2 regions of the Streptomyces sp. NPDC043680 genome follow, and region 2 is predicted to be linked to the other one. Evidence: riboswitches for the same ligand, from Rfam matches in the RefSeq annotation. Region 2 holds a riboswitch; the other holds the start of a gene.
The links. Region 2 has a riboswitch for ZMP and ZTP ahead of AC0666_RS18845 (bifunctional 5,10-methylenetetrahydrofolate dehydrogenase/5,10-methenyltetrahydrofolate cyclohydrolase). Riboswitches for the same ligand answer to the same signal wherever they lie in the genome.

Region 1 (4,155 bases), on a different contig from region 2:
GAACTCGCCGACACCACCGGCTACGCGGCCAAGCCGCTGCTGGGCCGCGAGGGCGCCGGGGTCACCCTCCACGAGGCCGGTCCGGGCGGGGAGCCGTTCGTACCGGCCGATGGGGAGACGTACTGCTTCCAGGCCCTGGCCCCGCTGCCCGACTTCGACGGCAACCGGGTCGTGCTCGGCGCGTGGGTCGTCGAGGAGGAGGCGGCGGGGCTCGGCATCCGGGAATCGGCGGGGCCGGTCACGGACGAGTACGCCCGCTTCCTGCCCCACGTCATCCTCTGATCACCCGGCGAGCACGGCCCGCAGCTGGTCCAGGCCCCAGTCCAGGTCCTCCTTGCTGATCACCAGCGGCGGGGCGATCCGGATCGTCGCCCCGTGGGTGTCCTTGACCAGCACGCCCCGCTGCATCAGCTGTTCGGAGACCTGCCGGCCGGTGCCGTGTCCCGGGGCGATGTCCACACCCGCCCACAGGCCGCGCCCGCGGACGGCGGTCACCGCGCCGCCGCCGACCAGCAGGCCGAGCTCGCGGTGCAAGTGGTCGCCGAGTTCGGCGGCGCGCTGCTGGTGCTCGCCGGTGCGCAGCATCGCGATCACCTCCAGGGCGACGGCGCAGGCCAGCGGGTTGCCGCCGAAGGTGGAGCCGTGCTCGCCGGGGCGGAACACCCCGAGCACGTCCCGGTCGGCGACGACCGCGGAGACCGGGACCACACCGCCGCCCAGGGCCTTGCCGAGGATGTAGACGTCCGGCACGACCCCTTCGTGCTCGCAGGCGAAGGTCGTGCCGGTCCGGCCCAGGCCCGACTGGATCTCGTCCGCCATGAACAGCACGTTGCGCTCGCGCGTCAGCTCCCGCACGCCCGGGAGGTATCCGGGCGGCGGCACGAGGACCCCCGCCTCGCCCTGGATCGGCTCCAGCAGTACGGCCACGGTGTTCGAGGTGACGGCGTGGGACAGCGCGGTGAGGTCCCCGTACGGCACGATCTCGAAGCCCGGCGTGTACGGACCGAAGTGGTCGCGGGCCTCGTGGTCGGTCGAGAAGCTCACGATGGTCGTCGTACGGCCGTGGAAGTTGTCGGACGCGACCACGATCTTGGCGTGGCCGTCCGGCACGCCCTTGACCTCGTAGCCCCACTTGCGGGCGGTCTTCACCGCCGTCTCCACCGCCTCCGCGCCGGTGTTCATCGGCAGCACCATCTCCTTGCCGCACAGCGCGGCCAGCTCGGCGCAGAACTCGGCGAAGCGGTCGTGGTGGAAGGCGCGCGAGGTGAGCGTGACCCGCTCCAACTGCGCGTGGGCCGCGTCGATGAGACGGCGGTTGCCGTGGCCGAAGTTGAGCGCCGAGTAGCCCGCGAGCATGTCGAGGTAGCGACGGCCTTCGACGTCGGTCATCCACGCGCCTTCGGCGGACGCCACGACGACGGGCAGCGGGTGGTAGTTGTGCGCACTGTGGGCCTCGGCGGCACGCAGGGCATCAGCGGTTGTCGACACGGGGTCTCCGATCGTCGGTCGTGCGGGCGGGCCGGCCGGCCCCGGATGACGAGTGGTGGCGCCACCCTGTATACGGGTATACGGCTATACGTCGCTCGTATACCGGGCGCGGAAACCTTTCTTGTGGCCCGCCCGCTATGGTGGGCGGTACGCACGGCGACTGGCGTACGGAGAACCAACTCCGGGGGAGTCGTGCGCGGACGACCGCACACAGGGCCGCTCGCCTGGGCCTCGCGGGGACGAGAACTGACATCGACCCCGGAGGAGCCGCCGTGAACGCGCGCCGCCATCCCGCCCTTTCCGCGACCGACCCCGAGCTGGCGTCCTTCGTCGCGGCGGAGGAGACCCTGCAGGCCGAGACCCTGCGCCTGATCCCCAGCGAGAACTACGTGTCGGCGGCGGTGCTCGAAGCCTCCGGCACGGTGCTGCAGAACAAGTACAGCGAGGGCTACCCCGGCCGCCGCTACTACGAGGGCCAGCAGAACATCGACCGCGTCGAGGCGCTCGCCGTCGAGCGGGCCAAGGGCCTGTTCGGGGTGGACCACGCGAACGTCCAGCCGTACTCGGGCTCGCCCGCGAACCTGGCCGTGTACCTGGCCTTCGCGAAGCCCGGCGACACGGTGATGGGCATGGCCCTGCCGATGGGCGGCCACCTGACGCACGGCTGGGGCGTCTCGGCGACGGGCTCCTGGTTCCGCGGCGTCCAGTACGGCGTCCGCGCCGACACCGGCCTCATCGACTACGACGCGGTCCGCGACCTCGCCCTCGCGGAGCGACCCAAGCTGATCTTCTGCGGTGGCACCGCGCTGCCCCGCACGATCGACTTCGAGGCCTTCGCCTCGATCGCCGCCGAGGCGGGCTCGGTCCTCGTCGCGGACGTGGCGCACATCGCGGGCCTCATCGCGGGCGGGGCCCACCCGTCGCCGGTCGGGCACGTGGACGTGGTCTCCACGACGACCCACAAGACCCTGCGGGGCCCGCGCGGCGCGATGCTGATGTGCAAGGAGGAGCACGCCAAGGCCATCGACAAGGCGGTGTTCCCGGGCCTCCAGGGCGGCCCGCACAACCAGACGACGGCGGGCATCGCGGTGGCCCTGCACGAGGCGGCGCAGCCGTCGTTCGTGACGTACGCGCACGCGGTCGTCGCCAACGCCAAGGCGCTGGCCGCGCAGTTGCTGGGCCGGGGCTTCGACCTGGTGTCGGGCGGTACGGACAACCACCTGATCCTGGTGGACCTGACCTCCCGGGGCGTGCCGGGCAAGGTGGCGGCCAAGGCGCTGGACCGCTCGGGCATCGTGGTGAACTACAACACGGTCCCGTTCGACCCGCGCAAGCCCTTCGACCCGTCGGGGATCCGGATCGGCACCCCCTCGCTCACCTCCCGCGGCCTGACCGAGGAGCACATGCCGCTGGTGGCGGACTGGATCTCCCGCGCGGTGGACGCGGCGTCCGCGTCCGACGAGGCGGCCCTGTCCGTGATCCGCAAGGAGGTCACCGCCCTCATGGCCACCCACCCGGCCCCGGGCCTCCCGGTCTCCTGACCGCGCGGGGCCGCTGCGCGGCGGGGTGGTGCGGGGGCCGGGGGCGGTGACGGGGTGGGGTGTCGTCCGGGGCTGATGATTTATGGCGCCTGATCCGGATCGCCTTGGTGATCGGGATCAGGCGCCAACAAATCACGTTCTACGCCCCGGTCAACACCCCACCCCGCCCCCGCCCGGGCGTCCCGCAGCCGGGGCCGGCACTCGCAGGGCCAAAGCGGTCGCTTGCTTCGGGCAAGATCCGGACGCGCCGCTACGCGGCGGTACCCGCAGCCGCCGCCCGCCCGGCACGGCCCGCCCGCCCGGCGCCCCCGCAAGGACCCGGCGGCTTCCGGCCACGGAACGGCCGGAGTCGGCCCCCGCACCTGAGAGAATGGAGCCATGGCTTCTGATCGTCCTCGCGCGCTCTCCGGCATCCAGCCCACCTCCGGCTCGTTCCACCTCGGGAACTACCTCGGAGCCATCCGCCAGTACGTCGCCCTGCAGGAGACGCACGACGCCTTCTACATGGTCGTCGACCTGCACGCGATCACCATGCCGCAGGATCCGAAGGACCTCCGCGCGAACACCCGGCTCTCGGCCGCGCAGCTCCTCGCCGCCGGCCTCGACCCCGACCGCTGCACGCTCTTCATCCAGAGCCACGTCCCCGAGCACGCCCAGCTCGCCTGGGTGATGAACTGCATCACCGGCTTCGGCGAGGCCAGCCGGATGACCCAGTTCAAGGACAAGTCCGCCAAGGGCGGGGTGAACAGCGCCAGCGTCGGCCTGTTCACGTACCCGATCCTCCAGGTCGCCGACATCCTGCTCTACCAGGCGAACGCCGTCCCCGTCGGCGAGGACCAGCGCCAGCACATCGAGCTGACCCGCGACCTGGCCGAGCGCTTCAACCAGCGCTTCGGCGAGACCTTCACGCTGCCCGCCGCGCACATCGTCAAGGAGGTCGCGAAGATCTACGACCTCCAGGACCCGTCGATCAAGATGTCGAAGTCCGCCTCGTCCCCCAAGGGCCTGATCAACCTCCTCGACGAGGCCAAGGCCACCGAGAAGAAGATCAAGAGCGCGGTCACCGACACCGAGGCCGAGGTCCGCTTCGACACCGCGGCCAAGCCCGGCGTCAGCAACCTGCTCA
Region 2 (4,155 bases):
CACTGGGGCAGCCGCCCCACCCCCGGCGTGCGCCGGGCCACGCGCCTGACCATCGCCGCGTACGGCGCCGTCGCGGTGCTGATCGTCTCGCTCTTCGCCATGGGGGACGCGCCGGTGGAGCGGGTGCGCGACCTGGACACGTACTACGCCAACACCCCGTGGCTGCGCGAGATGATCGCCTGCTACCTCCTCGCGCACACCGTGGGCAGCACGACGCTCACCCTGCTGTGCTGGACGTGGATGCGCCGGGTGTCCCCCTCGATGCGCCCGCTGCGCACCGGGCTGGCGCTGGTCATGCTCGGCGGGGCGCTGGACGTGGGCTTCCTGGTCGCGAAATGGGCCGCGGTGGGCGCCCGCTGGAGCGGCCGCGACTGGGACGACCTGTCCACCTACGTGGCTCCGCCGCTCGGCGCCGCGGCGGCCCTGCTGCTGGGGAGCGGGTTCATCGTGCCGCTGATCGGCGGGTCGGCGGCCTGGCGCGACTTCAGCCGGTACCGGCGGCTGTACCCGCTGTGGAAGGCGCTGCGCGGGTTCGCGGCGTCCAGCGCGCAGACCGTGCCGCTCACCTGGTGGTCACCGGTCGGCATCCGGCTGATCCACCGGGAATCGGTGATCGACGACGGGATCCTGGCCCTGGCGAGCTGGTTCGACCCCGCCGTGCGGTGCGCCGCGTACGAGGCCGCGCGGGAGGAAGGCCTCGGCGAGCAGCGGGCCGCGATCGTCGCCGACGCGGCGATGCTGGCGGCGGCGTGCCGGCGCCGGGAGGTCGCGGATCTGGCGGCGGCCCGGGAGGGGGCCGCCGCCACCCAGGGCCCTCCCGATCCGCACCGCCTGGACTCACGGCCGCTGGCGGCGCTGGCGTGGGAGTTCCGCCGGTCCCCGATCGTGGCGGCCGCCCGCCGGGACGTCTGCGGCCGCCCGTAGGCAGGGGCCCGGCACGGCGGCGCCCCGGGCCGGCGGGTCCGGGGCGCGGGGCGTGCCGCGGGACGGTGTGCCCCGGTGTCAGAGCTCGGCGAGCGCCAGGCCGGCCTGGGCGGCGGCCGCCTGCACGGTCTGCTCCAGGAGCACGGCGATGGTCATCGGGCCGACACCGCCGGGGACCGGGGTGATCAGCGAGGCCCGGGCGGCGGCCGACTCGAAGTGGACGTCGCCGACGTTGCCCTCGTTGTAACCGGCGTCCAGGACCACCGCGCCCGGCTTGATGTCCTCGCCCCGGATGAACTCGGCCTTGCCGACGGCGGCGACCAGCACATCGGCCTGGCGCACGATCGAGGGGAGGTCCCGGGTGCGGGAGTGGCAGTAGGTGACGGTGGCGTTCTGCTCCAGCAGCAGCATGCCGGCCGGCTTGCCGAGGATCGCGCTGCGGCCGACCACGACGGCGTGCTTGCCGGTCAGGTCGACGTCGTACTCGGCGAGCAGGCGCATGATGCCGCCGGGCGTGCAGGAGACGAAGCCCGGCAGTCCGAAGCCCATGGCGGCGAAGGAGTGCATGGTGACCCCGTCGACGTCCTTGCCCGGGGCGATGGCCTCGAAGGCGGCGCGCTCGTCGATGTGGTGCGGGACGGGGTGCTGGAGGAGGATGCCGCTGATCTCCGGGTCCTCGGAGAGAGCGGTGATCGCGGCGACGAGCTCCTCGGTGGTGGTCTCCGCGGGGAGCTCCACGTGGCGGGAGGTGATCCCGGCCTTGGCACAGCGGTTCTGCTTCATGCGGACGTACGTGACGGATGCGGGGTCCTCGCCGACCAGCACGGTCGCGAGGCAGGGCGCGGTGCCGGTGCGCTCGGTGAGCTTCGCCGCGTAGGCCGCGGTCTGCTCCGAGATGCGGCGGGCGAGGGCGGTGCCGTCCATGAGCCGGGCGGTCTGCGCCTGCTCACCGGTCGGGCCCTGCGGAACGGACGGGGCAGTCGTCATGGGGTCTCCTGAGCGTCGCTGCGGGATCGCGGTTCGCCCAGGCGCGCGGCAGTCGACGCACGGGGGTGCGCCGGGCCGCTCCCCGGTGGTGATCCACCCGAACGCCAGTCACGGCCCGGTCCCACTGTAATCGACGTGGCGGCCGGTCCACCGGGGAAGACGGGGAGACCACCCACAAGCGGTCAAACCGGTGGATCACCGGCGCTCCCGCTGGGACGATGGGGCCATGACACGCACCCAGGTCGGGCCGACGAGCGTCTTCGAGCTGGTCGAGTACTTTCTCGGGCCGCAGCCGGAGCAGGCGCGGCGCGCCCGGCGCCCGGACGACGCGGTCGCCGGAGCCGGGAAGGCGGGCCTGGAAGTGGTGGATTTGCGCGCCGAAAGACTGCGTACGGAGTTCACGGCATCGGAGCCGTGATCTACTTTCTCCGGAAGGTGATCTGGATGGTGCCCGGCTTCACGGTCGGGCAGTACCGGGACCGGCTGCGAGAGCTCCACGAACGGATCGAACGCGAAGGCTCGTTCGTGGCGCACACCGCCCGTTTCCTCATAGAAGCCCGCAAAACGGGCCGACGGAAGGGGCGGAAGGGGCGCGGACGGATCCACGGCGGATCGGTTGCCCGCCCACAGCGTGGCGCAGGTCACTCAATTCAGCGCGTAACGAATCGACTCGGGCATGCGATGAACCGACAGGTGTCCTCGCGCGGCCCCGGAATACAGACCCCCCCGGGTCTGTTTTCCCGAGTCCGCGCGATGATGTCCCGCCCACTCCCTATCTGTTCGCAACGAGAGGCTCCTTGTGTCGCTCAGCCCGTCCCGTACGTTCCCTCCGGAGATCGCCGAATCGGAGGCCCTCGTCGCGCTCGTCGAGCGCGGCCGCGAGCAGGGTCACATCAACGGTGACGACGTGCGCCAGGCCTTCGAGGCCGGCCGCATCCCGGTGGACCAGTGGAAGCGGGTCCTGCGCAGCCTGAACCAGGTCCTGGACGAGGAGGGTGTCGCGCTGCACGTCAGCGCCGCGCCCGCCACGAAGGCTGCCGCCAAGAAGCCCCGCAAGGCGGCCGCTGCGCCTGCCCGCACCGTGACCAAGAAGGCGGCCGCCGCGCCGCGCCCCATCGGCGCGCGCAAGGCCTCGGCCGCCGCCACGGCCCCCTCCGCCGCGGCGGCGATACCCGCTGCGGCGACCGCGCCCGCCGCGGAAGAGGTGACGGCCGAGGCCGCCGCCGAGCCGAAGAAGCGGGCGGTCAAGAAGACCGCCGCGAAGAAGACCGCGGTCAAGAAGACCGCCGCGGCCAAGAAGACCACCGCCAAGGACGCCGACGAGGGCGAGACCCCGGTCATCGAGGGCGAGGACTGGGCCGCCGAGGACCTCGTCGACGACGTCGAGGAGGAAGCGCCCAAGGCGGGCGGCGCCCAGGGCTTCGTCCTGTCCGACGACGACGAGGACGACGCCCCGGCGCAGACGGTCATGGTGGCCGGTGCCACCGCCGACCCCGTCAAGGACTACCTGAAGCTGATCGGCAAGGTGCCGCTGCTCAACGCCGAGCAGGAGGTCGAGCTCGCCAAGCGGATCGAGGCCGGACTCTTCTCCGAGTACAAGCTCGAAGAGGAGGAGGACCACAAGCCCGCCTACCGTCGCGAGCTGGAGATCCTGGTCGAGGACGGCCGACGCGCCAAGAACCACCTGCTGGAGGCCAACCTCCGCCTCGTGGTCTCCCTGGCCAAGCGCTACACCGGCCGCGGCATGCTCTTCCTGGACCTGATCCAGGAGGGCAACGTCGGCCTGATCCGCGCCGTGGAGAAGTTCGACTACACCAAGGGCTTCAAGTTCTCCACGTACGCGACCTGGTGGATCCGGCAGGCGATCACGCGTGCCATGGCCGACCAGTCGCGCACCATCCGCATCCCCGTGCACATGGTCGAGATCATCAACAAGCTCGCCCGCGTGCAGCGCCAGATGCTCCAGGACCTCGGCCGGGAGCCCACTCCGGAGGAGCTGGGCAAGGAGCTCGACATGACCCCCGAGAAGGTCATCGAGGTCCAGAAGTACGGCCGTGAGCCGATCTCCCTGCACACCCCGCTGGGTGAGGAGGGCGACAGCGAGTTCGGTGACCTCATCGAGGACTCCGAGGCGGTCGTCCCGGCCGACGCGGTCTCCTTCACCTTCCTCCAGGAGCAGCTCCAGTCGATCCTGGGCACGCTCTCCGAGCGCGAGGCGGGCGTGGTCTCCATGCGGTACGGCCT

Region 1: another riboswitch for ZMP and ZTP. It lies ahead of AC0666_RS03080 (serine hydroxymethyltransferase); the one in region 2 lies ahead of AC0666_RS18845 (bifunctional 5,10-methylenetetrahydrofolate dehydrogenase/5,10-methenyltetrahydrofolate cyclohydrolase).

The regions. Positions count from the first base shown of each region.
Region 1 is NZ_JBWKCE010000001.1:656,940-661,094, reverse strand. Features, by position in the region: gene AC0666_RS03090 (glutathionylspermidine synthase family protein) at 1-282, shown strand, start outside; gene rocD (ornithine--oxo-acid transaminase) at 283-1,488, opposite strand; ZMP/ZTP riboswitch at 1,635-1,725, shown strand; gene AC0666_RS03080 (serine hydroxymethyltransferase) at 1,761-3,029, shown strand; gene trpS (tryptophan--tRNA ligase) at 3,408-4,155, shown strand, end outside.
Region 2 is NZ_JBWKCE010000008.1:178,727-182,881, forward strand. Features, by position in the region: gene AC0666_RS18840 (MAB_1171c family putative transporter) at 1-924, shown strand, start outside; gene AC0666_RS18845 (bifunctional 5,10-methylenetetrahydrofolate dehydrogenase/5,10-methenyltetrahydrofolate cyclohydrolase) at 1,003-1,911, opposite strand; ZMP/ZTP riboswitch at 1,940-2,033, opposite strand; partial or broken gene AC0666_RS18850 (SAM-dependent methyltransferase) at 2,147-2,475, shown strand; gene AC0666_RS18855 (RNA polymerase sigma factor) at 2,711-4,155, shown strand, end outside.